3 regions of the Janibacter sp. DB-40 genome follow, and region 2 is predicted to be linked to each of the others. Evidence: riboswitches for the same ligand, from Rfam matches in the RefSeq annotation. Region 2 holds a riboswitch; each other region holds the start of a gene.
The links. Region 2 has a riboswitch for S-adenosylmethionine ahead of PVE36_RS14890 (OsmC family protein). Riboswitches for the same ligand answer to the same signal wherever they lie in the genome.

Region 1 (2,256 bases), 1.5 Mb from region 2:
CCTCCTCCGGGCCCTGCGAGTGGGTCGTCGACGCGGGGTGGATCACGAGCGAGCGCACGTCACCGATGTTGGCAAGGTGGCTGTGCAGCTCCAGGCCCTCGACGAACTTCCGGCCCGCATCGTGGCCGCCGGCGATCTCGAAGGAGATGACCGCACCGGCGCCCTTGGGCGTGTACTTCTGCGCGTTCTCGAAGCTGGCACTGGTCGGCAGCGAGGCCCAGATGACCTGCTCCACCTGCGCGTGGCCACCGAGGTACTCGGCGACCTTGCGGGTGTTGTCCAGGTGCTTGTCCATGCGCAGACTGAGCGTCTCGATGCCCTGCCCGATGAGGAAGGCGTTGAAGGGCGAGATCGCCGGGCCGAGGTCGCGCAGCAGCTGCACGCGGGCCTTGAGGATGAAGGACAGGTTGGCCCCCATGGCGCCGTTGACGCCGAGGTCCGGTCCGAAGCGCAGGCCGTGGTAGCTCGGGTCGGGCTCGTTGTAGTTGGGGAACTTCTCCGGGTCGGCGGCGTAGTCGAACTTCCCGGCGTCGACGATGACACCGGCGATCGAGGTGCCGTGGCCACCGAGGAACTTCGTCGCGGCGTGCACGACGACATCGGCGCCGTGCTCGATCGGACGCAGGACGTAGGGGGTGGCGATGGTGTTGTCGACGATCAGCGGCACGCCGGCACCGTGGGCGATGTCGGCGATGCCCTGAATGTCGAGGACGACGTCCTTGGGGTTGCCGATGGTCTCGCCGAAGAGGGCCTTCGTGTTCGGCTTGACCGCGTCCTTCCACTCCTGCAGGTCGCTCGGGTCCTCGACGAGCGTGACCTCGATGCCGTACTTCGGCAGCGTGTACTGGAAGAGGTTGACCGTGCCGCCGTAGAGCGCGGCGCTGGCGACGATGTGGTCACCGGCCTCGGCGACGTTCATCAGCGCGAGGGTCGTCGCGGACATGCCGGAGGCGGTCATCAGGGCGGCGACGCCACCCTCGAGCGCGGCGATCTTGTTCTCGACCGCGTCCTGGGTCGGGTTCATGATCCGCGTGTAGATGTTGCCGAGCTCCTTGAGCCCGAAGAGGTTCGCGGCGTGCTCGGTGTCCTTGAAGACGTAGGACGTCGTCTGGTGGATCGGCAGCGCCCGCGAACCGGTCGTCGGGTCGGGTGCCTGGCCGGCGTGGATCTGCTTGGTCTCGAAGTTCCACGTGGTCGGGTCGGACATGTCTGTGCTCCTGGTGTGGTGCGCGCTTGACCGTGACGGATTGCCACGGACCTGGTCGTCTCCCGGGGCACCCCACCGCGGAGGAGGGTTGCCGGCCAGCTAGCCGGGGCTGTCCGCTGGCGCTCAAGACCTGCCCAGAGCATATGAGACGGCCGGTGGTCCGGCGGAGGGTGTCTCACCTCCCGGGCGAAGGGGGCGTCCCCCGTCAGTCCCCCGCGCTGCGGCGGGCCCGTCGCACCCTTCGGATCCACCACAGCCCGACGAAGGGGAGGACGAGCGGCGCGTAGGCATAGCCCGCTCCGTAGTGGGACCAGACGGTCTTGTCCGGGAAGAGCTCGGGCACGAGGTAGGACAGGGTGCCCACGGTGAGCACCCCGACGGCCTCGACGAGGATCGCCCCGGTGGCGACCCGGGCGCCGGTGCGTCCCCCCTTCGCCAGGGCAACGGTCGCGACGATGTAGATCACCGCCGCGAGCGCGGAGAGCAGGTACGCCAGCGGCGCCCGGTCGAGGTACTGGGTCAGCTGCAGGACCGAGCGGCCGGTCGCGGCGAGCGCGAGCACGGCGTAGACGGCGACGACGACCCGCCCCGGGCCGGTGCCGGTCGGCACGTCAGGCGGGGCCATGGACGTCCCAGATCTGCAGGATGCGGTAGGCCATGACACCGACGGTGAAGGCGCCGGCGATGACCACGCCCATGGCCCAGCGGGTCTTCTCCTTCAGCGCGATGAAGACGACGACCGGTGGGATGATTGGCAGCGTCAGCGCGTACGCGAGCATCGTCGCGCCCTGCCCCGTGCCAGTCACCGCCCCCTGCGCGATCGCGCTGGCGACGACGAGGACGAGCAGGGACAGCTCGACGACGGCGGTCACGAGCAGCATGGCGTCGTCGACGAGGCGGTTGATCAGCATGTAGACGAGGGCCATCACCCCGAGCACGCCGACGGCCACGATCACGACAGTGGTCAAGGGCACAAGCACGGCGCAAGGTTACCGAGCGGCGGGACTGGGACGATCACGGCATGAGTTCGCGTCGCCTGACTGCCCACG
Region 2 (2,256 bases):
CCCCGCAGGCGCCGACGCGCGTGCGCAACCGCCAGCTCGCCGACATCGGCCCCCTCGCCCAGCTGCGTGCGGGCCGGCTCGGCATCCGGTTGCCGCTGCTGCTCGTCGGGCTCTTCTTCTACGGCGCCTCGATGGCGATGGTCATCCGCGGCACGCTCGGGCAGATCCCGTGGGACGTCCTGCACGTCGGCGTCTCGAAGCACCTCCCGCTGACCTTCGGGACGATCGTCATCGGGGTCTCGCTGATCGTCCTCCTGGCCTGGATCCCGCTGCGCCAGAAGCCGGGCGTCGGCACGATCGGCAATGCCCTGCTCATCGGTCCCTCGGCGGACGTCGTCCTCGCCCTCCTGCAGACGCCGGAGGCCCTCGGGTGGCGGATCGCGCTGCTGGTCGGCGGTGTCGTCCTCAACGGCATCGCGACGGGCATGTACATCGGCTCGCAGTTCGGTCCCGGTCCGCGTGACGGCCTGATGACCGGGCTGGCGCGGGTGACGGGGCGCTCGATCCGGCTGGTGCGCACCGGGCTCGAGGTCTCCGTGGTCGCCGTCGGGTGGCTCCTCGGCGGTGTCGTCGGTGTCGGCACCGTGCTCTACGCCGTCGCCATCGGGCCCCTCGCGCAGCTCTTCCTGCCGCTCTTCACGGTCGAGCTGACCCCCCGGCGTCCGGATGCCGGACCGTCAGACACATAACTGGACATTATGGGTCGCAATATGTGACGTTATGTCTTGGTCATGAGTCCCAGCGCGAAGCCCCGGCTTGCTGGGCGGCAACCCTCCACCCTCGGTGGGGTGCCCCGGGTGAGGACCTGGACGCGGTCGACCGGCCGCGTCAAGCGCGGGTTCACCTGAGCCCTGGACGAAAGAGTCATGCCATGAGCCAGACGATCGACGAGACCACCACCGACCCGAACCTGGTGACCACCTCGGTCACCGGCGCCCTCGTGCGCGGCACCGCCACGGAGGTCACCCTCTCGGCGCGCCAGCACACCTTCACCATCGACGAGCCGGCCGGTCTCGGTGGCACCGACCTCGGCGCCAACCCCGTCGAGCACCTGCTCGGCGCGCTCGCCTCCTGCACGGTCATCACCTACCAGGTGTGGGCGGAGAAGCTGGGCCTGCGCCTGGACGGAGTGGACGTCGCGCTCTCCGGCGACATCGACCTGCGGGGTTTCTTCGGCACCGCCGAGGGCGTGCGGCCGGGCTTCCGGGGCATCGACCTCGAGGTCACCCTGACCGGCCCGGAGAGTGACGCGGACTACCGCCGCCTCGAGGAGGCCGTCTCGACCCACTGCCCGGTCGCGGACAACCTCACCAACGGCGTCCCGGTGCGGACCACGCTCGAGCTGGCCGCCGGCTGATCACCACGCTCAACCGTCGCCACTGCTGACTCCGACCGGCAGCGGAGTCAGCCCACGTCGTCCGGTCTGCAGCCCGCAGGGGGTGTTGCAGGCCGGGCGCCGTGCTGTCCGGCCGCCGGGGGCTAGCGCACGACCTCGCGCAGGCTTCCGTCGACCCGCCGGGTCCAGCCGCGCCCGTCGAGGTGCTCCAACAACGGCACCGCGGCCCGCCGGGTGGTGCCGAGGGCCTGCCTCGCTGCGCTGAGGGTGAAGGGCTGCTCCAGCCCGGCGAGCACCCGCATGGCCCGTGCCGGTGCGTCGGGCAGCAGGACGACGTCGTCGGGCAGGCGCAGCAGCCGGCCGAGCCGGGCCGCGGCGGCGAGCTCGGTGGCCCCGAGACCGAGGTCGGCCAGCTCACCGCGCTCCGGGGCGACGAAGGGGGTCACCCGCAGCTTCTCCTCCACGGCCGCGATGCTCGCCTCCGCGGCGCCCAGTCCTCCCGCGGCCGGGTCGTGGACGGTCCCGTCCGTCAGGGCCAGGCCGGCCGGCCCGATGAGCGCCCGCACGGCCGCCTGCCCCAGCGAGGGCGGCAGGTGCGCCGCCAGCCCGAGGTGGTGGGCCGCCTCGGCCACCGGCATCCCGGCGCTCAACGGCTCGCGTCGGTGGTGCTCGCGGACGGCCGCGACGAGGCGCGCCTGCCAGTCGGCCAGGGTGGTCCCGTCCACGAGCCAGTCGCCCACTCGGACGGCGCCGGCCGGCGCGGTCAGGCCCAGCCGGCCCAGCACCTCCTCCCGGTCGGCGCCCCGCGACCGCAGCCGCACGGCGGACAGGTCCCCGGTGGACAGCGCCTCGGCGCGCCGGCCCGCCGCGCCCCGCCGGGACAGCGGGAGCGGGTCGACGTCCACGACGCGCGCGGACCA
Region 3 (2,256 bases), 990 kb from region 2:
GGCGCTCGGCGAGCAGGTGGTCGACGAGCGGGTGCGCGCAGAACTTCCCGTCGCGCACCCCGATCCCGTGCTCGTCGCCGAGGACGCGGGCGACCTCGCTGCTGTCGTGCCCGTCGACCGTGATCGTCGCCACGGGTGCGCCCGTGCGACCGCCGAAGAGGGTGTGCACGTGCACCCCGTCGATGGTTGCGAGACCGCTGAGCAGCCGGGTGCGCAGGGCGTGCTCGTGGGCGATGATCGCCTCCTCGTGCTCGGCGATGACCTCGCAGGCGGCGGCGAGCGCGACCGCGCCGAGGACGTTGGGGCTGCCTGCCTCGTGCCGGGCCGGACCGGTGGTCCACTCGACGGCCCCGTCGCCGACGCGGGTGGTGGCCCCGCCCCCGGCGAGGTACGGGTCGGCCGTGTCGAGCCAGTCCCGGCGGCCCACGAGCGCGCCGGCGCCGAAGGGCGCGTAGACCTTGTGCCCGGAGAAGGCGACCCAGTCGATGCCCAGGGCCGCGATGTCGACCCGGCGGTGCGGGACGACCTGGGCGGCGTCGAGCGCGAAGCGGGCCCCGTGCGCGTGCGCCAGGTCGGCGAGCCGCTCGATCGGCCAGTGCTCGCCCGTGACGTTCGAGGCGCCGGTGGCGACGACGAGTCGGTGCTCGCCCGGGTGGGTGCGCAGCGCCTCGTCGAGGAGCGTGACCGCCTCGGCGTGGCTGTGCGGGATGGGCAGGCGCACCGCATCGGCCCAGGGCAGCAGGGCGGCGTGGTGCTCGGAGGCGAAGACGAAGACCGTCGTGCCCGTCGGCAGTGCCCGGGCGAGGAGGTTGAAGGAGTCGGTCGTGTTGCGGGTGAAGACGACCTGGTCGTCCTCGCGTGCCCCGACGAAGGCGGCGACCGCCTCGCGGGCCGCCTCGTAGCGGGAGCTGGTCACCCGGGAGGCGAAGCCGGCGCCGCGGTGGACGGAGGAGTAGGTGGCGGAGGCGGCCGTGACCGCCTCCGTGACGGCGACGAGGGCGGGGGTGGTCGCACCGTGGTCGAGGTGGGCGTACTCGACGGTGGAGTCGTCGTGGTCGCGGTAGGTCAGTCCGGCCGACACGAGCGGGGGCAGGGCCGTGGTGGTGGGACGCAGGTCGGAGACGGTCATGGAGGACTCCATCGGGTCAAGGACCCAGGCGTCGACCGTGAGTCCGCGCTTGCCGGGCGACACCACGCCGCCGGCCAGGTCGTCACCCGGAGCACCCCACCGCGGAAGGAGGGTTGCCGACCAGCTAGCCGGGGCTTGTCGCTGGTACTCGTGACCTTGGGTCGAGACGGTAGCGGACGCACCGCTCGGAGTGCGCGACCGGGCACGACCCGTCTCGGATCGTGGGACGTCAGCCGAGGAGGAGGGCGACCAGCGTGCCGACCACGAGGTACGGGCCGAAGGCCAGGTGCGTGCCCCGCCCTGCCCGGCGGGCCAGCAGCAGCCCGAGCGCGACCACGCCGCCGAGGACGAAGCCGAGCCACAGCCCGAGGAGGACGTGGCCCCAGGAGAGCCAGCCCAGGACTGCGGCGAGGGAGACGATGAGCTTGGCGTCGCCCATCCCGACCGATCGCCCGTAGAGCACGAGGGCCAGCAGCAGGAAGCCGCCTCCGACGAGGAGTGCCGCCAGACCCGCCCGGCGAAGGGAGGTCCAGTCGCCGGTCGCGGCGCTCGCCCCGGCGAGCAGGGCGAGCTCGACCGGCACCAGCGGCAGGGTGATCGCATTGGGCAGGCGGTGCACGTCCGCGTCGATCGCGGCGAGGGCGAGACCGGCGGGCACGAGGACGAGGTAGGGCAGGAGGGCCGGCCACGGGTGATCGGCGAGCGCCCGGGCCACGAGCACCCCGGCGAAGGGGGCGACCGCCACCACCCACAGGTGGCGGGGGAGCGGGCCGGTCTCGTCGGGGCGGCGGTAGGCGCCCCTGCGCAGCGCGACCAGGACGCCGATCCCGAGTGCGCCCGTCACGACGGCGACGAGCACCAGACGGGAGTCCACTGGGGGAGGCTACCGCCTTGGTGCGCGTGTGACGCGTGTGTCAGGCGTGTCTTTCCCCTACTCTGCGAGCATGGCCACTCGCCCGTCGACCACCGCTCGCAAGAGCGCCGCCTCGCGACCCCGCGGAAGCACGCGGCCCTCGGGGCGGAAGCCGACTGCCAAGGGCAAGGCTCCGGCGGCGCGGAAGAAGGGCGCGTCCGGGGGCGGGCTCCCGCTGCCGCTCGCGGCCGTCCAGCGCACCTGGATGGGCGTC

Region 1: another riboswitch for S-adenosylmethionine. It lies ahead of PVE36_RS05740 (bifunctional o-acetylhomoserine/o-acetylserine sulfhydrylase); the one in region 2 lies ahead of PVE36_RS14890 (OsmC family protein).
Region 3: another riboswitch for S-adenosylmethionine. It lies ahead of PVE36_RS09975 (aminotransferase class V-fold PLP-dependent enzyme); the one in region 2 lies ahead of PVE36_RS14890 (OsmC family protein).

Annotation. Positions count from the first base shown of each region.
Region 1 covers NZ_CP120360.1:1,203,298-1,205,553, reverse strand. Annotated here, with positions in the region: gene PVE36_RS05740 (bifunctional o-acetylhomoserine/o-acetylserine sulfhydrylase) at 1-1,207, opposite strand, end outside; SAM riboswitch class IV at 1,225-1,338, opposite strand; gene PVE36_RS05735 (hypothetical protein) at 1,413-1,832, opposite strand; gene PVE36_RS05730 (hypothetical protein) at 1,819-2,187, opposite strand; gene PVE36_RS05725 (carboxyl transferase domain-containing protein) at 2,229-2,256, shown strand, end outside.
Region 2 covers NZ_CP120360.1:3,096,175-3,098,430, reverse strand. Annotated here, with positions in the region: gene PVE36_RS14895 (hypothetical protein) at 1-689, shown strand, start outside; SAM riboswitch class IV at 728-841, shown strand; gene PVE36_RS14890 (OsmC family protein) at 872-1,357, shown strand; gene PVE36_RS16265 (SelB C-terminal domain-containing protein) at 1,480-2,256, opposite strand, start outside.
Region 3 covers NZ_CP120360.1:2,105,424-2,107,679, reverse strand. Annotated here, with positions in the region: gene PVE36_RS09975 (aminotransferase class V-fold PLP-dependent enzyme) at 1-1,129, opposite strand, end outside; SAM riboswitch class IV at 1,170-1,285, opposite strand; gene PVE36_RS09970 (A24 family peptidase) at 1,359-2,003, opposite strand; partial or broken gene PVE36_RS09965 (DNA translocase FtsK) at 2,248-2,256, shown strand, end outside.